Linked DNA regions of Planctellipticum variicoloris. The protein of the gene in region 1 interacts with the protein of each later gene in a pairwise test. Links are inferred from orthologs where the notes say so. Each region holds a gene or a part of one and is shown in the gene's direction. Other genes may lie near its edges. The genes, in order: rho and nusG.

Region 1 (10,298 bases):
CGCCAGCGGTTCGGCGAGGAGATTTTTGACGTCGAGGGAGAGATTGATCGCAAGACGCTCGCCCGAAAGGTCTTCGGCGATGCTCCCCAGTTCCTGGCCGCCCGCCGACAATTGGAACGAATTGTGCACCCGGAAATCCGACGACGGATTCAGACCGGAGTTTATACGACGGAGGGACATCCCGGCAGCGGAGTCGTCCTGCTGGATGCCGCGATCCTGCTGGAAGCCGGCTGGAGAGATCTGTGTCGCTGGGTGGTATTGATTGACTGTCCCCGAGCGGTCCGGCTGGCCCGAGTGCTGGAGCATCGCGGATGGTCAGAGGACGAACTGGATCGGCGCGAACGGTGCCAGTGGCCGCTGGCCGAGAAACGCCGGCTGGCTGATGTGATTATCGATAACTCCGGCGAGCTGGCCGTCGCCGGAGAGCAGCTTGCAGCGGTGGTCCGTCGATGCCTGGCGTTCAAGCCGGGGCGAGGCATCCTGCAAGCGGACGAGACTTTGAGTCTGACGGAGCGGCAACGCCGGCCGTCGGACACGACGCGATGACGAGAATCTGTTACTGTCGGAATCCTGCCTGAAGCTCCATTCCCAATTCTGCTCTGCATGAATCCCGGCGGTTGCCGTGCCAAGGAACGGTTCCCCACAGCCCCGCCGGTTCAGCATCTCCGCCTGACTCCGAGAGTTTTTCCCATTATGAAACCTCGCCCTTCCATCACCTCCCGCCTGAATCCTTCGTCTCCCATGGGATCGCAAGCCTCACTGGGGTCTCAACCCGCCGCTCCCGGCGGCTGGGACGCCGACGAGTTGCTCGACCCGCCCCCCCCTCCCGCGGTCAACACCTCGGAGCTGCCCGATCCTGATGAGGACGAAGACGACGACGCGGTGAATTTTCCCGCGGACGAGCGGTACGAGGAGATCAAGCGGGGCGACACCGATATCCATATCGCCGAGCTGCAACGGCTGACGATGAAAGATCTCATCGTCCTGGCCCGCAAGGAAGGGGTCACCGACTACACCGGTCTGAAGAAACAGGATCTGATTTTCAAGATCCTGAAAGAACGGACCAAGATGAACGGGCTGATGTTCGGCGAAGGAACGCTGGAGATCCTGCCGGACGGCTTCGGCTTCCTCCGCAGCCCCGACTATCACTACCTCCCGTGCCCCGACGACATCTACGTTTCTCCCAGCCAGATCCGACGATTTGGGCTGCGGACGGGAGCGACCGTCGCCGGGCAGATCCGCCCGCCGAAAGAAAACGAGCGTTACTTCGCTCTGCTGCGAGTGGAGGCCATCAGCGGCCAGGATCCGAATCTGCTGACCGAGAAAGTTTCGTTCGACGACCTGACGCCGTTGCACCCGGAGCGCCGATTGCGACTGTCGACCGACGGGGCCGACCTGAGCACGCGGGTCGTCGACATGATCGCGCCGATCGGCATGGGCCAGCGCGGTCTGATCGTCTCCCCCCCCAAGGCCGGCAAGACGATTCTGCTGCAGCGGCTGGCGAAGGCCGTGCTGGCCAACGAGCCCGACGTCTATGTGATCGTCCTGCTGATTGACGAGCGCCCGGAAGAGGTCACGGACATGGAGCGGCAGGTGAAGGGCCGGATGTGCGAGGTGATCTCCAGCACGTTCGACGAGCCGCCGAGCCGCCATATTCAAGTTTCGGAAATGGTGATCGAGAAGGCCAAGCGGATGGTCGAATACGGCCAGCACGTGGTGATCTTCCTCGATTCGATCACCCGCCTGGCCCGCGCCTGGAATGCGGAAGTCCCTCACTCGGGCAAAATTCTGACCGGCGGCGTCGACGCCAACGCGCTGCAGCACCCCAAGCGGTTCTTCGGTGCCGCCCGGAACGTGGAAGAAGGGGGCAGCCTGACGATCGTGGCGACGGCCCTCGTCGACACCGGCAGCAAGATGGACGACGTGATTTTCGAAGAGTTCAAGGGAACCGGCAATACCGAGCTGCATCTCGACCGCCGGATGGTCGAAAAACGGATCTGGCCGGCGATCGACGTCAACCGGTCGGGCACCCGCCGCGAAGAGCTGCTGATGTCCGAAGACGAGCTGCGCAAGGTCTGGGTCCTCCGCCGGGTGCTGAACGATATGAACCCGGTCGAGGCGATGGAGCTGCTGACGAACCGGATGCGGCGGACCAAGACCAACGACGAATTCCTGATGAGCATGAATCTCGGCTGATACCGACGAAATTCCTGAGTGAAGCAACGACTGAGCAGTCTTCGGAGCGGACAGTGCAGACATTTGAAGGCAACCTGCTGACCGGCGACGACCAGTTCGCCATTGTGGTCTCGCGGTTCAACGAACTGGTGACCGAGCGACTGCTCGCCGGGGCGGTCGACACGGCCCGCCGGCACGGCCTGGCGGACGATCGCATCACTGTCGTGCGGGCGCCAGGCTCGTTCGAGCTGCCGATCGTCGCTCAGCGGCTGGCCCAGTCGGGAAAATTCACGGCGGTGATCTGTCTGGGAGCCGTGATCCAGGGGGAAACGACGCACCACGAGTACATCAATCACCAGGTGGCGGCGGGGCTGCAGCAGACCGCACTGGAAACTGGCGTTCCCGTCGCCTTTGGCGTGCTGACCTGCCAGTCGATGGATCAGGCGCTCGATCGCGCCGGCGGGAAAGCCGGCAATAAAGGCGTCGAAGCGACGCTGGCGGCGATCGAAACCGTCAACGTGCTCCGAGCGCTGGCGGCGGCGGGAATCTGAGCCGGATGTCGTACGGCGGGATGTTGCCGCTGCGCCGATCCGCCGATGGAGAATGACGCATCTGTTTCGCAGTCGACTTCGGCGGATCGATGCTAGAATGTTGTCGTCCGGGAAGGGTGTCCCGGCGTTTGTTCCTTGAGAATGTGTTGCCCTCCTATGTCGTCCCGCCGCCACAAGGCCCGCGAAATCGTTTTGCAGATGCTCTACCAGAAGGATCTCAATCCCGAGGTCGGCATTGACACCATTCGTCAGATGATCCAGGACGATCTCCGCGACGAGCACCTGAGTCGGTTCGCCTGGAGCCTCTTTGCGGGGGTTATGGAGTTCCGGCTGGCGCTCGACAAGCGGATCGAAGAGGCGGCCTCCAACTGGTCGCTCAGCCGGATGGCGCCGACCGACCGCAACGTGCTCCGACTGGGCGGTTTTGAGCTGCTGCACACCGACACGCCGCCGCGCGTCGTCATCGATGAGGCGCTGGAGCTGGCCAAGAGCTTCGGCGGGCCGCAGTCGGGAGCGTTCGTCAACGGCATCCTGGATAAGCTGATTCCGTTCTCGAAGCGCGAGAGCCGGACCGCCACCGGCCCGCAGGCCGAAACGGCCGCCGATCTGGGACTCGACACCGATCACGGCGACGAGTTGCCGGCCGAGGATCTCGTTAGCGACCTGCCGGACGGTTCGGAAGCGGACGAAATCGACGCCGACATCCCCGAGGACGAAGTTCGCAATATCGACGAGGCCTGAACGCTGCGCGGCGTGTGCCCGGAAGTCATTTCCAAACGGCGTCGGGTGGCTGGAGCTGAACCGAAGGGATGCTCCAGTCACGATACGAGCAGCAAAATTCCGGCGCATCGCGAAGTCGCTCCTGTCCCGGCCACCAGCCTCGCTGATCGCGAGCGTTGTGCGACATCCGGCGACGTTCTCAACGCTCGACGCTCAACGCCTCCCGCAGCTCAGCCAGCGGCAGCTTGAACGTCTCGGCCACAGCCCGATTCGTCACCCGTCCCCCGTGCATATTGACGGCATGGGCGAAGCCGGGATCGGCGGCGCAGACCGCCGCAAGCCCCTGGCCGGCCAGTCGCAGCGCGTAAGGGAGCGTGACGTTGCACAAGGCGTACGTGCTCGTTCGGCCGACGGCGCCCGGCATATTCGTCACGCAGTAGTGCACGATGCCGTCGATCACATACGTCGGAGACGAGTGAGTCGTCGGCCGGGTCGTTTCGATGCAGCCTCCCTGGTCGACGGCGACGTCGATGATCACCGCACCGGGTTTCATCAGCTTCAAGTCTTCGCGCGACACGAGACGCGGCGCTCGCGCACCTTCGACCAGCACGGCGCCGATCACTAGATCCGCCAGTCGGAGCTGCTCACGGATATTGTGCCGGTCGCTGAAAATCGTATTCACGTTCGGCGGCATGATGTCTTCGAGGTAACGCAGCCGGTCGACGTTGACGTCGAGAATGACGACGTCTGCCTGGAATCCGGCGGCGATCCGGGCCGCATTCTTCCCCACGACGCCGCCGCCGAGGATGGTGATATGCGCCGGCGCCACCCCCGGAACCCCGGCCAGCAGAATCCCCCGGCCGAGCTGCGGCCGTTCGAGATACTTCGCCCCCTCCTGAATGCTCATTCGCCCGGCAATTTCGCTCATCGGCGTCAGGCACGGCAGGTCGCCCTTGGCGCCCCGCAGCGTCTCGTACGCCACGGCGGAGATCCCCGTCGCCAGGACATTGCGGGTCAGTTCCTCGCTGGCGGCGAAGTGGAAATAGGTAAAGACGATCTGGCCGGATCGCATCAGCAGCCACTCGGCCTGCTGGGGTTCTTTGACCTTGATCACCAGGTCCGCCGCCGACCAGATTTCTTCCGCCGCCGGAACGATCGTGGCCCCGGCTTCCGCGTAGGCGTCGTCCGGCAGCCCGCTTCCCAGGCCCGCGCCCGCTTCAACCAGCACCGTGTGACCGGCCCGCGTCAGTTCCTCAGCGCCGATCGGCAGCAGGGCGACGCGGTATTCGTCGGGCTTGATCTCTTTCGGAACGCCGATGCGCATGGGGGCTCCTCCGTGATGTCACCGGCCGACTGGCCGAGTCCAGGTTCGCTCTCCTTGAACATAGCCGAGCCACTGCGGGTTCGCCAGAGAGGACAAGACCTCCCGAATCCGTCATCAATAGCGCACCGACGACCGCGGACGAAAGTTTCCGAGTCGCCGCAGTTCGCCGCCATCCAGCCAGATCCAGCCGCACTCGATGCAGGTATCGATGACGGCGTTTCCACCGCCGCCGTACGGATGCGTTTCCATCGGACGATCGCAGCCGGGACATTGACACGTGCGATGCAATTCCGAGGGATCAAGTGGCGCTGGAGGTTCGGCTGGATCGTTCGACTTCTGACGCAATTGCTGCAGAACCGGAAAGAAATCCTCCTGCGCAATGAGCAATCCGGAGCAGAGACCGCAGAGTTCGATCGGGACGCTTCCCACCGAACCGCCCCGCAGCCCCTCGCGACAACGGGGGCAGGTCCATTCCCCTGGCTCAGAGGAAACGTCGATCAGATCGAACTCGGCCGTCGGAGCCGACGTGCGACAATGCGCACAGAAATAGCCCGACCGTTCGGCCGACCATTCCAGCGGAGCACCGCAATTGGAGCAGTTCATTAAGGTTTTCCCGGACTACGCAAGTCCGCGATCGCGGGCTCAGACCGCGACGTCAGACTTTTCCAAGGATAGAATAGGTCGGAAATCCGCCTCAGGACGGTGTTTTTTTTGCGGGCAACTGCCGGGAGACTGACGACGTGATGCAGCTTTGGGGACAGGCGGAAATTGACGCAGCGCAGGTTCTGATTGAACTGGCGCTGGTTGAGGACCTCAACGGTGGACAGGACCTGACCTGCAGCGCGCTGATCGAACCCGACGAGCGAGCCGCGGTGCAGGTCGTCGCCCGGCGACACGGCGTGCTGGCCGGCGAACCGCTCGGCCGGATGGTGTTCGCGATGCTTGATCCCGGCGTCACCTGGGCGGCGGAATGTCAGGACGGCAATATTCTGCAACCGGGTTCGATCGTGGCAACCGTCTCCGGTCGCCTGTCCTCGCTGCTGACCGGCGAGCGGACCATGCTCAATTTTCTGACGCACCTGAGCGGGATCGCCTCGCTGACAAGAACGTTCGTCGATGCGGCCGCAGGAACGCGAGCACAGATTCTCGACACACGCAAAACGCTGCCCGGCTGGCGGGCGCTGCAGAAATACGCCGTCCGCTGCGGCGGCGGCACGAACCACCGGATGGGGCTGTACGACGGCGTGCTGATCAAGGACAACCACCTCGCCGCCTGGACCGAGGGCCGCACCATTGCCGAGGCGGTCGAGACGGCTCGTCGGCGATCTCCGACGGGGATTGGCATCGAAATCGAAGTCGATACTCTGGATCAGCTCGCCGATGTTCTGTGCGGCCGGCCCGAAATCGTGCTGCTCGATAACATGAGTCCGGCTCAACTCCGTGCTGCCGTCAAACTGCGGGACGCTCAGGCGCCCGGCGTCCTCTTGGAGGCCTCCGGGGGAATCACGCTGGAGACCGTCGCCGAAATTGCGCGGACAGGTGTCGAGCGGATCAGCATCGGCGGCCTGACGCACTCCGCCCCTGCACTCGATCTGGCCTTCGACTGGAAGGGACGCATGGCGGCCGTCTGAACGAACGTCAGCGCAGTCAGCGGTCGCACAGCAGAAGATTCCGTGCGAAATGTCAATCTCCGTCGTGATCGGCACGAGTTTCATGACTCGGCCGACGTCGCGCGCATCTCGTTTGCCTCAGATTCGGGAGACGCGGCCCGTCCTTGACTGAACGAGTTCGCGAGGCAATGCTGCAGCGCTCCCGATCAATCCCCTCTCACCGATTCAGCGACGCTTCCAACTCCAACCTGCGTTCCTGTGTTTGCGTCCAAGGCCGTCGGCGCGCCTGACGCTCGCGCATTGCAATATCCTCCTGCGGCGCCTCGTTTCGCACGGCTGTCGTGGAACGGGGACGATCGACGCGACGCCCTGGCGCCTCCTCGCGCAGATGAACTTTCGTCACCTCCATCTGAGTCCCCAAACACCATGACGCGCGCCGCCGCGGATTTCGAACGCAGTGCAGGCCGGACCATCGTCCTTGGCGATATTCACGGCTGCGTCCATGCTCTCGACGCCCTGTTGAAGGAAATCCGACCGACCTCCAACGATCTGATCATCTCCCTCGGGGATTTCATTGATTCCGGGCGCGAGACTTCCGACGTCGTGCGGCGGCTGATTGCTCTGGAGCAGGAGTGCCGTTTCGTCGCGATTCTGGGGAACCACGAGGAAATGCTGCTCGCAGCCCTGACCAGCGAGCGACTGAAGCAGACGTGGCTGATGTGCGGCGGCATCCCGACGTTGAACTCATATCGTTTCTGCGGAGACATCGACGTCATTCCTGACGAGCATCTGGAATTCATCCGACGGTGCCGCCCGTTCTATGAAACTCCGACCCACATTTTCCTGCACGCCAACTACCTGGCGGATGTGGCGCTCGCAGACCAGCCGGAGCACGTGCTGCGCTGGTCCTTGTTTGAGGAACCTTATCCCGAGCCGCACTGTTCGGGAAAAACAGCGGTCATCGGACACACTGAGCAGCGCGACGGAGAGATTCTGGATCTCGGACATGTGCTTTGCATTGATACGAGTTGCCACAACTACGGTTGGCTGACGGCCCTGGACGTGGAGGCCGGAACGGTCTGGCAGGCCAGCCGATGGGGCGCAGTCCGCGAAGGCGAAAGCCTCGGCGGACTGGAACAAGCCCGTCGAATCCTCCACTCGCGCACGGGCGTGCCCGGATCTGACCAGACAGAGCCGTCGATCGGCGAGTGAACCCTCAGACTGCGCCGTCATCGCGTGTGGTCGCTCGTGCAGTCCTCCCGTTCGATTGCGTCGCAACTTCAGTTGCCGCAAGAACTTCTCATTTCAGAAAGTTCGTGAACCACAACCGCCTGACCAGCGTTAGAATTGATGCAGGCCCTTTGAAGTCTGCGATTTGACACAGTTGGAAAGGGAACGAGAATGCTCCTCAACGTACTGTCGCGAGGCGTGGTGCTGACGGATTCGATGCGGGCTGCCGTGCAGCGCAAGTTGGACTTCGCGCTGGATCGGTTCGGCGATCAGCTCGAACGCGTCGAAGTCACGATCGAGGACTTGAACGGACCGCGAGGCGGAGTCGATAAAAAAGTCCAACTCCTGATGAGCGGCCCGGTTCGCCGGGGCGTGGTGATCGAAGAACGGGGCGATAACGTGATGGCGGTCCTGTCGTCCGCCGCTGACCGCGCGTCTCAGGTTCTCGGCCGGATCATGGAACGGCGGAATCGGCTGGCTCATCGGTCGTAGTCGACCGATGCCGGCCGCTTTTTCGACGCCCGGACAGAAGTGCCCGGGCGTCTTTTCTTTCGAACAGCCATCCAAAGTGACGATCGCCAGGTTCGGCTGCTACACAACCAAAACGTTTCGTCCGCTCTCCACGGAGCTTGACTGAAGAAGAACTCATACGTCAGTCGGCGCAGAAGTCGCTATTGTAGGTTCGACGCGAGCTCGGCAGCTTCGAGTTGCCGCCCACACCGCAATACGGCAGTAGTGACTTTCCCGTTTACAGATTTGACCAGAGATTGTCGATGCAGCACAGGAGAGCGACTCTGACGGCAGCAGTCACCTGGAAATCTCCCGCGGGGTTACTGCTGTGCGGCCTGAGCCTTCTGGTTTTCGGCTGCTCGCGTTCCACTCCTGCTCCGGCGCCAACTCGACCCGCAGTCGCCAGCCGAGATCTCCTTGCTACGTTTGAGAGCCCGTTCGAAAACGTGCGGCCAGGCGTCGCCTATCTCGGCAGCGAAGCCTGCCGCAAGTGCCATGAGGGACATGCGGATTCCTATCATGCCACTGGCATGGGGCGGTCTATGAGTCCCGTCGATCCGGACAGTGCTCCCCCGGACGGTATGTTCGACCATGCTGCCTCCCGGCGGCGCTACCAGGTGCTGCGACGGGATGGAAAGCTGTGGCATCGCGAACTGAAGTTGACCGATAGTCCTGAGGAAATCGTCCTGGCGGAGTTTCCGGTGACCTGGGCCGTCGGCTCCGGCCGGCATGCGCTGACCTACGCCGCCGAAGTGGACGGATTCCTCGTGGAATCGCCCATCACGTGGTATGCGTCAACGAAATCCTGGGGCATGTCCCCCGGCTACGACCTGCCCGAGCATTTCGGGTTTCAACGGGAGATCGGCGAAGGCTGCCTCGACTGCCACGCGGGTCGAGCCGTCGCGGTCGACCGCAGTCTGCACCGGATGCAGATCCTGGAAGACACGATCGGCTGCGAACGCTGTCATGGCCCCGGAGAACTTCACGCGGCCCGCCATCGCCAGTCCGAGGCCGCAAAAATTGCGGAGCTTACCGCGACGATGGACCCGACGATCGTCAATCCCGCTCACCTGTCGCGAGACCTCGCCGAAGCCATCTGCCAGCAATGTCATCTGCGCAGCCAGGCCTCGGTCATTGCACGCGGGAAGAAGCTGTCGGACTTCCGACCCGGCCTGCCGCTGCAGGCCTTCCGTGAAGATTACGTCCTGCAGACGCCGGACCTCTCGCTGACGGTCGTCGGTCACGTCGAACAACTCCATCTGAGCCGCTGCTACCAGGAGTCGCCGGAGCTGTCGTGTCACACCTGTCATGACCCTCACGTTGAGCCGGATTCCTCCACTGCGACCCAGATTCAGAATCAGCATTGCGCGAAATGCCACGACGCCGGCGACTGTCATGTCGATCTCCGGGAGCGAGAAGTCGCCAGCCCGTCGAACGACTGCGTGCAGTGCCATATGCCGAAGGCCCCCACAGAGGTGCCCCACCTCGCGTTCACGCACCATCGAATCGGCATACATCGCGCCGGGGACCGTCGACCGACCGATCCCCGGCAGGTTCCACAGGGGCTCGCCGAGTTGCGACCGTTCCACGCAACGACGGGGATTTCCGAGGCGGACCAGCAGCGATCTCTGGGCCTGGCGTACGTGGAAGCGGGGTCGCGCCAGGAAGCTCCCGACGTCGCCAACGCCTTCCGCGAGCGGGCATGGCGCATTCTGCGGACGGTCCGCGCCAATGGTCCGGCCGATTCCGCCGTGGAAACGGCTCTCGCCCGGCTGGCGTTCGAATTGCAGTCGGCCCCGGTCGAGCCGTTTGCCCGCGCGGCGTTGAGCGATCCGGAACTTTCCGGCAAAGATCGCTGCAACGTGCTGTTTCTGTTGGCCGAAGCTGCCATGCAGCGTCGCGACGACCGAGCCGCCCTGCCATTTGCGGAGGAACTGACGCAGCTCCGCCGTCACCCGCGGGACTGGCTGATGCTGGCGGACTGCCGGAATCATACGGGGGGAGACGGCATTCCCGCTCTGGAAATGGCCGTCGCCATCAACCCGGGACTGGTCAACGTCCGACGCTTTCTGATCCAGCATTACACGGCGACCGGGAAGCCGGTCGAAGCCGCGCGTCACCAGCAGCGGTTCGACCCCTGAAGGCCATCCGCCTTCCAGGTTCCGGCTTTGCCCGCAC
Region 2 (10,261 bases), 130 kb from region 1 along the record:
GCCTGCTGGTAAGTCGCGGAGGCCATGATCAGACGATGCAGTTCCTTGATGCTCTTACCGCGAGCCAGGAATTCGGCGGTCAACCAGTCGAGGAGCTCCGGGTGCGTCGGGGCGGCGGTCTGCACGCCGAAGTCGTTGGCGTTCTCGACCAGCCCCCGGCCAAAGTGCCCCTGCCAGATCCGATTCGTCAGCACGCGATAAGTGAGCGGGTTGTCGGCGGCGGTGAGCCACTCGACAAAGGCCGACCGTCGGCCGGATGTTCCCGGCCGCGGCGGCTGGATCGCCGGTCCTTTCCACCCTGCCTTGCGGAGAACCTCGGGGACATCGGGGGGCGTTTCGTCAAGCGGATAGTCATAGCTGCCAGTCGCCAGCAGGAATGTGTCGGGGGCTTTTTCGGAGACTTCCGTCACCGCCATCGCGGTCAGTTCGCGCGGCGGTTTCGGGGCCGACTTGCGGGCCTCGTCGAGGGCTTTGGTCAGCTCGTCGCGGCGGGCCGCATTGGCTTCGCCCATCGCCGCGAGCAGATCCTTGTCTTTGATCTCGATCTGCCGCTCGGACCAGAAGACGAGCTGCAACTGGTAGGGGGTGCGGTCTTCCGGGGCCGTGTCGACGGCGTCCAGCACGACCTTGGGGAACTTCAGCCGCTTCTCGGCGCCCGCTTTGGCGCGGGCGTCGCGGCTGATGGCGTGCAGTTCGCGTCGCAGGTCGGCGGTTCGGGCTTGCCATGCCTGCAATTCTTCGCGGTACTTTGCGAGCGCAGCGTTGTCGCCCAGCGGGACTTTGTCCTGCAGGGTGATGCCGGAAAAGAACGCCTGGAGCTGGTAGAAGTCGGACTGCAGGATCGGATCGAACTTGTGGTCGTGGCACTGGGCGCAGCCGATCGACAGCCCCAGGAAAACGGCCCCCAGGTTCCCCGTGTGATCATTGAGAGCCGACTGCCGCGCCAGCAGGACATCCGACGCATTGCTTTCGTCAGGCCACATGCGGTTGTAGCCGGTCGCGATCAGGGCGTCTTTGCTGTCCGGGAACAGTTCGTCCCCGGCGAGCTGTTCGGCGGCAAACTGGTCGTAGGGAGTGTCGTTGTTGAATGCGCGGATGACGTAGTCGCGGTACTGGTAGGCCTGCGGCCGGGCGGGGTCGGCGTTGAAGCCTGCCGTCTCAGCGTAGCGAACGAGGTCGAGCCACAACCGGCCCCAGGTTTCCCCATAGCGGGGATCGGCGAGGAATTCCTCGACGCGGCGTTCGAAAGCGTCCGGGCGATCATCGGCGACGAACGAGGCAATTTCCGCAGGAGTTGGCGGGACTCCCAGCAGATCGAACTTGGCCCGGCGGAGCAGCGTGTACTTGTCGGCCCGAGTCGAACTGCGCACTCCCGCGGTCTGCTGTTGAGCCGCGATGAAGGCGTCGATCGGATTGCCGTGGGCGGGGATTTCGATGGCCGGGACCGCTGGGCGGTTCACGGGCTGAAAGGCCCAGTGGGCGCGACCTTCCTCGACGGTGGGAGGACCATCCGATGCGAGCGACGGCAGGCAGGCTGCCAGAGCGACGAGGCCGAACAGTGTCCGTACCCGGAAATTGACTGCAATTCGCGGCATGCACAACCTCCGGGGAGCTACACCGCCCAGCCCGAAGGCCACCGGGCAGGGACTCGCGAGCGGGTGACGTCGCAGGGGGCGCAAACCCCAACGATTTGTGTGGTTCGGAGGGGAACTCCCTCGAAAAACTACAGCTCCCACTATAACCAAGTTCGACCGCTGCAACAGCCCTGCATCAGTGATCGCCGATCTTTCCGGAAATCGAAAAACGGGGGCGTCATGCGATCCGGGAATGATCGGCGGAATCTCACGCCTGAACCTGACATTTCGTGCACCAAAGAAATTCCGAAAATGGCAGCGTCCTTGGACCGGGGAGCGTCGACATCAACAATTCTGGCAGGGCTCTGTCGCAGCGACAGGCCGGCAGATGCTTTTCAATGGGACAAGACTGAGCATGGAATTCGTCGACGTACTTTCGCGCTGGGTGCATGTGGGGACGGCGATTACGGTGCTGGGGGGGAGCGTTTTCCTGCGATTTGTGCTCCAGCCCGCTGCGGCTCAGCTTCCTGAAGAACCGCATAACCAGTTGCGCGGTCTGGTGATGCAGCGCTGGCGGCGAATCGTCCAGGTGGGGATTCTGCTGTTTCTGCTGAGCGGGTTCTACAACTATCTGGGGGGGATGGGCGGTCACCGCGGCGACAAATTCTATCACATGCTCGTCGGAACTAAGATTCTGCTGGCGTTTGGCGTGTTCTTCCTGGCCTCGGTCCTGACCGGCCGGTCGCCGACGTTTGAGTGGATGCGGGCGAAGTCGAAAACCTGGCTCGCCGTGACGATTGGCCTGGCGGCAATCGTTGTCGCAATTTCGGGTTACGTCAAAGTGGTCCATCCGCCGCGCGCCGCCCCAGTCGCGAGCCCCGCTCCGGCGGTCCATTAGCCGCGGCCACGAAGTGGGGGCGCCGCATTCTGCGTCTCTATTGGAGCAACTTGGAGTGCGATTTTGAGCGCATGGAAGTGTTCGTTTGTGGAATTGCCCGGGATGTCGGTGACGAGATTGGGCAAGAATTCAGACATCGTGGAAAATCTCCTGCCTGATTAGTAGAAACCCCCTGTAGCCGTAACTCGTCCATCAATTGCGACTTCGGGTGATTGTCCGCCGGGAGACTGCGAGACACTTGGTAAATTCCGCGTCATCTCGAACCTTTTTCTTCATCTGGCTGTCGAGATTTCGCGTATTCCATAGGGAGAGATGCGAGTTCCTCCCCGGCGGGGGAGGGGTTGACGCGACTGACGAAATGGTTTCGCAATGCCGGTTGGCATTGGTTTTGCTGTGCAGGGTTCTCCCATGGATTTGATTTCGCACTGACCTGCGAGACGGTGATGCGGGGGGAGGAGGGCGGCGGTGGTGCAGTACCTCAATCCGGTGATGAAGCAGCTCCGGGATCAGCAGATCCGTTACGCACCACGCGATGTGCAGGCTGCCCAGGTGGACCGCGCCGAGCGGCTGCTCTGGGAAATCGAACGATCACACTCCTACCCGTATGGCGAAATCTGCGAACGGATTACGTCCTATCGCGCGGAGCTGTATCCCGATCTGGCGATTTCGGGAGAAGAAGCGCTGCATGACCTGCGACGCTTTGTGGAAGACCTTTCGGAAAACATCGAACTTGAGGCCGCGTCCGTAACCGATGATGAAGTCTGGACCGTCGAAGACGTGAGTCGTCGATATCAAGTGTCCGGAAAGACGGTCCTGCGGTGGCGCGAAAGAGGGTTGCCGGCGCGGCGATTCCGGTTTGGCGGCAGGAAAAAGGTAGGCTTTCTCCGTTCTACGGTTGAGCGATTTGTTCAGCGGAATCCGACTGTCGTCGAACGGGGAGCCAGTTTCAGTCAATTGACCGATGCAGAACGCGAGAATCTGATTCGCCGGGCGCGACGGCTGTCGCGGGCTGGCGCCGGGCAGACGGAAGTTGCCCGGCGGTTGGGGAGACGCTTCGGACGGTCTCCCGAGACGGTGCGTTATACATTGAAGAATCACGACCAGGAACATCCGGAGGTTGCCGTGTTTCCCAACTCCACCTCACCATTGTCTGACGAGCAGAAAGTTCAGCTCGTGGCGGAATTTCGTCGCGGGCTGGACGTGGGCGTCCTTTCGGAAAAATACCGTCGGACCCGCACAAGCATCTATCGCGTCGTCGCGGAAGTCCGGGCTCAGCAGATCCTGGAACTGCCGATCGACTTCATGGACGCCGAGGAATTTCATGCGGCCGACGCCGACGCGAACATTCTGACGTCGTCGCCTCCGCCGACTGACCGCAAATCAGGAGTCGTCAAGCCGCCGCCGGGGCTGCCGCCGTATCTGGCAAGCCTGTATGCCATCCCGCTGCTGACTCGCGAGGAGGAAGCGTACTACTTCCGGCGGATGAACTACTTGAAGTTCAAGGCCGCGGAATTGCGAAAGACGCTGGATCCGCAGCGCCCGAAGACTCGCGACATGGATCAGATCGAGCAGTGGCTGAACCTGGCGGGCGAGGTGAAGAACTTCCTGATCCGCAGCAACCTGCGGCTGGTCGTGTCGATCGCCAAGCGACACGTGAAGCCGAACACCAATTTCTTCGAGATGGTCAGCGACGGCAACATGTCGCTGATTCGTGCGATCGAGAAGTTCGACTTCACGAAAGGATTCAAGTTTTCGACCTATGCGAGCTGGGCGATCATCAAGAACTACGCCCGTTCGATTCCGGCCGAGCACACCCGCCTGGACCGATTCCGGACCGGAAACGACGAAGTCTTCCAGAATTCGTCCGATCCGCATGCGGGCGAGCCGAATTCCGAAGTGGTCAACCATCGTCAACATGAAGCGATCATGGTCATCCTCAATCGGCTCGAGCCGCGTGAGAAGGAAATCATCGTGCACCGTTACGGCTTGAGCGTGGGGGCGGCTCCGCAGACGCTGGAGCAGGTCGGCCACCGCTTTGGCGTAACCAAGGAACGCATCCGCCAGCTCGAGGCGCGGGCCTTGCGAAAGCTGCGCAAGATCGCAGAGGCCGAGAGCCTCGAAATTCCGGGCATCTGAAGCCTGACGAGCGGAACGGTTGGAATTCCCCTGCGGCGGCGCGACGATCTGCGCCGCCGCAGGCTTTTTCAGACGGCGCAGCAACGCGTCCGGGTTGCCGATCGCGGGAGAAAGTCGGGGAGAGCGAACCCGGATGCCAGTTTTCACGTCCAGTGACTGCGACTGGCGCTTGCACGTGGTGCCGAGGTTGCTATATTCATCCCTTCTCAACTGGGGTGGTCCGGGGACCCGCTAGCGTAGCTCAACGGCAGAGCTCCAGTTTTGTAAACTGGGGGTTGTGGGTTCGAATCCCACCGCTAGCTCTTCTCGGCGGTGGTCGGCACGGATTCCACAGAAGCGACAGGCAGGTCACGGCAGACAGATCACGACAGACAATCCGGTGGGATTCCCGAGCGGTCAAAGGGGTCAGACTGTAAATCTGATGGCAATGCCTTCGCAGGTTCGAATCCTGCTCCCACCACTGAAAAATGCTGAGGTCCGATCGTTCGAAAGCGAAATGAGTGCGGCTCTGCCAGAGACGTAACCTGTTTCGGCGTGAGGGGTTCTGGCTTCGGAGTTTTTCGACCGCGGGTGTAGCTCAATGGTAGAGCTCCAGCCTTCCAAGCTGGTGGTGTGGGTTCGATTCCCATCACCCGCTCTGTTTCGGCTTCGGCGTGCAGAATCGTGGCAGGGTTGACAACTTGCGACGAAATGCACACTTTTTGCGGCAAGGCCGGCCGTGCATTGCTGCTGTAGCTCAGCCGGTAGAGTGCGTCCTTGGTAAGGACGAGGTCGTGGGTTCGAATCCCACCAGCAGCTTTTGTGTTGTCGGGCAGCGAACTGGCTGCCACTGCAGGTAGACGGTGGGGGTTCACCGTCGTAGCGGCCCGGTGGTCACCGTGGTCAATGAATCAGGCGGGATCAGCCGCCCCCCGGGACAGAGAGAAAGAGGTTCAGAGCAGCAATGGCGAAGGAATTATTCCAGCGGACCAAGCCGCACGTCAACGTCGGCACCATCGGTCACATCGATCACGGCAAGACGACCACGACCGCCGCAATTCTGGCGGTTCAGACCGCCAAGGGGCTTGCGAAGTTCAAGTCGTATTCGGATATCGCCAAGGGTGGTACCGTCCGTGACGAAACCAAGACCGTCACCATCGCGGTGAGCCACGTCGAATACGAAACGGCCTCTCGCCACTACGCCCACATCGACTGTCCAGGCCACGCCGACTACATCAAGAACATGATCACCGGCGCCGCACAGATGGACGGCGCCATTCTGGTCGTGTCGGCCGCCGACGGTCCGATGCCGCAGACCCGCGAACACATTCTGCTGGCCCGCCAGGTGAACGTCCCCGCGCTGGTCGTGTTCCTTAACAAGTGCGATCTCGTCGACGACGAAGAGCTCCTGGAGCTCGTCGAGATGGAGATCCGCGAGCTGTTGTCGAAGAACGACTTCCCCGGCGATGATATTCCCATCGTGCGCGGCAACGCCAAGGGCGCGCTCGACAATCCGGCCGACCCCAAGTACAGCCAGTGCATTTCGAACCTGATGGACGCCCTCGACGCGAACATCCCCGAGCCGACCCGCGACGTCGACAAGCCGATGCTGATGGCGATCGAAGACGTCTTCTCGATCGAAGGCCGCGGCACTGTCGTGACCGGTCGTATCGAGCAGGGCGTGCTGAAGGTTGGCGACAAGTGCCAACTGATCGGCCTCCGCGATACGCAGGAAACGACCTGCACCGGCGTCGAAATGTTCCAGAAGACGCTGGATCAGGGGCAGGCGGGCGACAACGTCGGCGTGCTGCTCCGCGGCATCAAGAAGGAAGACGTGCAGCGCGGCCAGGTTCTGGCCAAGCCGGGTTCGGTGACGCCGCACACCAAGTTCGAGTGCAATGTTTACGTGCTGAGCAAGGAAGAAGGCGGCCGTCACACGCCGTTCTTCAACGGCTACAAGCCGCAGTTCTACTTCCGCACGACGGACGTGACCGGCGATTCCAAGCTGCTCGACGGCGCCGAAATGTGTATGCCGGGCGATAATGTTCGCCTGGAAGTTCAGCTCGGCAAGCCGATCGCCATGCAGGAAAACATCCGCTTCGCCATCCGCGAAGGCGGCAAGACGGTGGGCTCGGGCGTCGTCACGAAGATTCTTGACTAGTCCTCCGCCGGCGGACTGACCGTGCAGATCCATGGACCGACCTCACCCTCAACGGGGTGAGGTCGGTTGTGACTTCGGGAGAGTGATTCGATGGCTCGCGAATTTGTGTGGCTGGAATGTACGGAAACCGGCCTCCGGAACTATCGCGTCAACAAAGAGACGCGCGGCACCGAGCGGCTGGAGCTCAAGAAGTACTGCAGCAAGCTTCGCAAGCACACCACCCATAAAGAATCCCGCAAGAAGTAGCGCTCCAGGCTGCTCTGGCGGAACGGCGGCGGGCGAATGCCGGCCGCGGTCTACGGGTGTAGCTCAATTGGCAGAGCAGCGGATTCCAAATCCGCAGGTTGGGGGTTCGAGTCCCTCCGCCCGTGCTTGACAATGTTGCCGGAGAACGCGGTGCGGACTGCCGACCCGTTGGAATTCCATGCAGGAACGTCGAGCGATGCCGCCTGACGTCGACAGAGGGCAGTGATGGCCAAGGCGCTTCGAGAATCGACCTATCTGAACTCTCTGTTCTCCGCAGGGCTGTTCAAGAAGAATCAGGGGCGGATCGCCCGGCTCTGGACGTGGATTGTCGTAACCGCCGCTGTCGTCTGGGGCGCATGGACGCTGCAGGCGCGACTGCTGGTCGAGTACGGCGATCTGATTCGGATTGGCGTCCCGACGCTTGTGGTCCTCGCCGGGGCCTGGGCTGCGTTTCGTCTCGTCCACTTTCCCCGGTTCGCGGATTTTCTGATCGATGTCGAAGGCGAGATGGGGAAGGTGTCGTGGCCGGGCTGGGGCGAACTCTGGCGCGCGACGGTCGTCGTGCTGGTGACGATGTTCCTCTTCAGCGTGGTGCTGTTCGGTTACGACATGCTCTGGCAGTATTTCCTGCGCTGGTGCTCCATTCTGCAGGCGTAACTATCTCCAGTCGTCGTCAGGTTTTTCCTGCTTCGATGGCTTGCAAAACCAGTGCTGTGGCGACATCATAGCCGGTTCGCCGCGACTTCCCGATTGCGGGGACGGTGTTGTTATTGCAGCGTAAAGCGTTGTTTTTCAAGCGGTTGCAGCGAAGGACTGAGGGATGAGCCAGGAGCAAAATGCTGTGGGCGGTGCCGACGCCGACAGCCAGGGAATGCTCTGGTACGTGCTGAAGGTTCAGAGCAACCGCGAGCGGTCGATTCGTGACTCGCTGGTTCGCCGGCTGCGGCAGGAAGGGCTGGACGAGTTCTTTGGCGAGATCGTGATCCCGACTGAAAAGGTTGTGGAGACCAAGGGGGGAAAGAAGCGAGTCGTTGAGCACAAGTTGTACCCGGGCTACCTGATGGTGCACATGGTTCTCAATGACGACACCTGGTACTTGGTGCGCACGACCGGGGGGGTTGGGGATTTTACGGGAGCGGCCGGCAAGCCGATCCCGATGCGGGAAGATGAAATCCAGCGAATGCTCGGTGTCGAGCAGAGTCGCAAAGAAGAACCGGCCAAGGTCAAGGTGGACTTTGAGACCGGCGATATGGTGAAGATTAAAGACGGTCCCTTTGATACGTTTCAGGGGACGATTCACGCGATCGACGAGGCCAACGGCAAGATTACGGTGCTGATCGAGATCTTCGGGCGTTCGACGCCGGTGGATCTCGAATACTGGCAGGTCGAACGCTCCTGAGAGCGCGAGCTGAATCCGCGCAGAGCTTGGGCAAATGGCGAAGAAATCCGCGAAAGTTAAGGCGCAGGTCAAGGTCCAGATCCCGGGTGGCAAGGCGACGCCTGCTCCTCCCGTCGGTACGGCTCTCGGTCCGCACGGCGTGAACCTGGGTCAGTTTGTGACCCAGTTTAACGAGAAGACTCGCGATCTGAACGGCATGATCGTTCCGGTCGTGATCACGATCTACGACGATCGGTCGTTCACCTTTATTCTGAAAAGCCCGCCGGCGTCGGTGCTGTTGAAACAGGCCGCCAAGATTGCCAAGGGCGCGGTGAATCCGAAGGCGGAGAAGGTGGGGACAGTCACTCAGGCCCAGTTGCTTGAGATCGCCAGGACGAAGTTCGAAGACATGAATTCTTCGAGCCTCGAACAGGCGGCGAAAGTGATCGCCGGAACGGCGCGCAGCATGGGGCTGGAAGTGGTGGACTAGCTGCCGGGGTGGCGGCTGGTCTCTGGTGCGAACAGTTGGTTCTTTTGATCGGATCGTTGTCATGGCGCATCTTTCCAAGCGCATGCGACATTTGCAGTCTCAGGTCCAGAGCTTGGGCACGGTGGATCTTCCCTCTGCGGTGAAGACGTTGAAACAGCTCGAAGGGACGCTCCCCGCAGCGATCCGAAAGTGCCGGTTCGATCAGACCGTGACGATTTCGATCCGGCTTGGGGTGGATCCTCGGCAGGCGGATCAGATCGTCCGCGGCTCGATCGTGCTGCCGCACGGGATCGGCAAGTCGAAGCGCGTCCTGGTGTTTTGTCAGGGCGATAACGTCGCGATCGCGACGGCGGCAGGCGCCGAGTTCGTCGGTGGCAAAGAACTGGCGGATAAGATCAAAACCGGCTGGACCGACTTCGACGTTGCAATTGCGACGCCGGACATGATGGGTGTTGTCGGTCCGCTCGGCCGCGTGCTGGGGCCTCGCGGCCTGATGCCGTCGCCGCGAGCGGGCACGGTGACGCAGGATGTGGCGGCCGCCGTGAAAGAGTATCGGGCCGGCAAGGTGGAGTTCCGCGTCGACGACGGCGGCAATGTCCACTGCGTCGTCGGCAAGCTGTCGTTCGATGAGACGCCGCTGGTGGAGAATGTCGAGGCTTTCCTGAAGTACATTCGGGCGCTGAAGCCGGCGACCTCGAAGGGACAGTACATTCGGAACGTCAGCGTCCAGGCGACTATGTCTCCCGGCGTGACGGTCGCGGCCGTTTAATCGGCGAGACCGGTCTGCGGGGTTCGTGCACGGAATTTCTGGGGCAGTCGGTGCTGCCGGGTATGGGATAGAGATGAGCAAGGTCGTTAAGAATCTCATGATCTCGGAAATCCGTGAACGGGTTGGCGAGTATCGTGAAGTGCTGGTGCTGGACGCTTCCAAGGTGAATGCCGTCACGGCCAACAAACTCCGGCTGACGTTGCGCAAGAAGGGCATCCGGCTGCTCGGCGTGAAGAACGCGGTCGCTCGCAAGGCGCTCAGCGATCTCGGTCTGACCGGGCTGGGCGCCGTGCTCACCGGCCCGTCGACGATTGCGTTCGGTGGAGAAGATATCGTTGCTTTGTCTCGGGAACTGTCCGAGCAGGCGACGCAGATTAAAGAGCTGGAGATCAGGGGCGGCGCGATCGGCGCGACGTCGTTGACGGCTAAGAATGTTGAGGATCTGTCGAAGAGCAAGGGCCGCGCAGAGCTGCTGTCCGACCTCGTCGCACAGATACTCTCACCAGGCGCCAACCTGGCTGCGGCCCTGCTGGGGCCGGGAGGTCGCGTCGCCGGCGCGATCAAGGCGATGGCGGACAAAGACGGCGGGGATGCTCCCGCCGCGTAAGCGGGACGCGGTGTGCTGAGGCC

What was found.
Region 2: the proteins of rho (region 1) and nusG interact in binary tests that used the Escherichia coli proteins (3 or more experiments, as listed by UniProt). The link is inferred for Planctellipticum variicoloris from one-to-one orthologs.

Annotation. Positions count from the first base shown.
Region 1 is NZ_CP130886.1:1,577,736-1,588,033, forward strand. What follows is about bases 1-2,968. They hold rho (transcription termination factor Rho), read left to right. Parts: upstream 1-741; coding sequence 742-2,196; downstream 2,197-2,968. Other genes in these bases: coaE (dephospho-CoA kinase), read left to right, coding at 1-546; ribH (6,7-dimethyl-8-ribityllumazine synthase), read left to right, coding at 2,250-2,726; nusB (transcription antitermination factor NusB), read left to right, coding at 2,883-2,968. Outside these bases: more of nusB, read left to right, coding at 2,969-3,467; ald (alanine dehydrogenase), read right to left, coding at 3,646-4,770; SH412_RS06225 (zf-TFIIB domain-containing protein), read right to left, coding at 4,885-5,373; nadC (carboxylating nicotinate-nucleotide diphosphorylase), read left to right, coding at 5,514-6,401; SH412_RS06235 (metallophosphoesterase), read left to right, coding at 6,807-7,592; SH412_RS06240 (HPF/RaiA family ribosome-associated protein), read left to right, coding at 7,782-8,102; SH412_RS06245 (hypothetical protein), read left to right, coding at 8,663-10,261. UniProt on the Escherichia coli protein: Facilitates transcription termination by a mechanism that involves Rho binding to the nascent RNA, activation of Rho's RNA-dependent ATPase activity, and release of the mRNA from the DNA template.
Region 2 is NZ_CP130886.1:1,444,851-1,455,111, reverse strand. The notes cover bases 6,673-9,603. They hold nusG (transcription termination/antitermination protein NusG), read left to right. Parts: upstream 6,673-7,814; coding sequence 7,815-8,393; downstream 8,394-9,603. Other genes in these bases: rplA (50S ribosomal protein L1), read left to right, coding at 8,924-9,603; rplK (50S ribosomal protein L11), read left to right, coding at 8,428-8,862; secE (preprotein translocase subunit SecE), read left to right, coding at 7,220-7,651; rpmG (50S ribosomal protein L33), read left to right, coding at 6,839-6,994; tuf (elongation factor Tu), read left to right, coding at 6,673-6,748. Outside these bases: SH412_RS05735 (DUF1549 and DUF1553 domain-containing protein), read right to left, coding at 1-1,595; SH412_RS05730 (hypothetical protein), read left to right, coding at 1,990-2,472; SH412_RS05725 (sigma-70 family RNA polymerase sigma factor), read left to right, coding at 2,938-4,608; more of tuf, read left to right, coding at 5,552-6,672; more of rplA, read left to right, coding at 9,604-9,631; rplJ (50S ribosomal protein L10), read left to right, coding at 9,705-10,238. UniProt on the Escherichia coli protein: Part of the processive rRNA transcription and antitermination complex (rrnTAC). The complex forms an RNA-chaperone ring around the RNA exit tunnel of RNA polymerase (RNAP).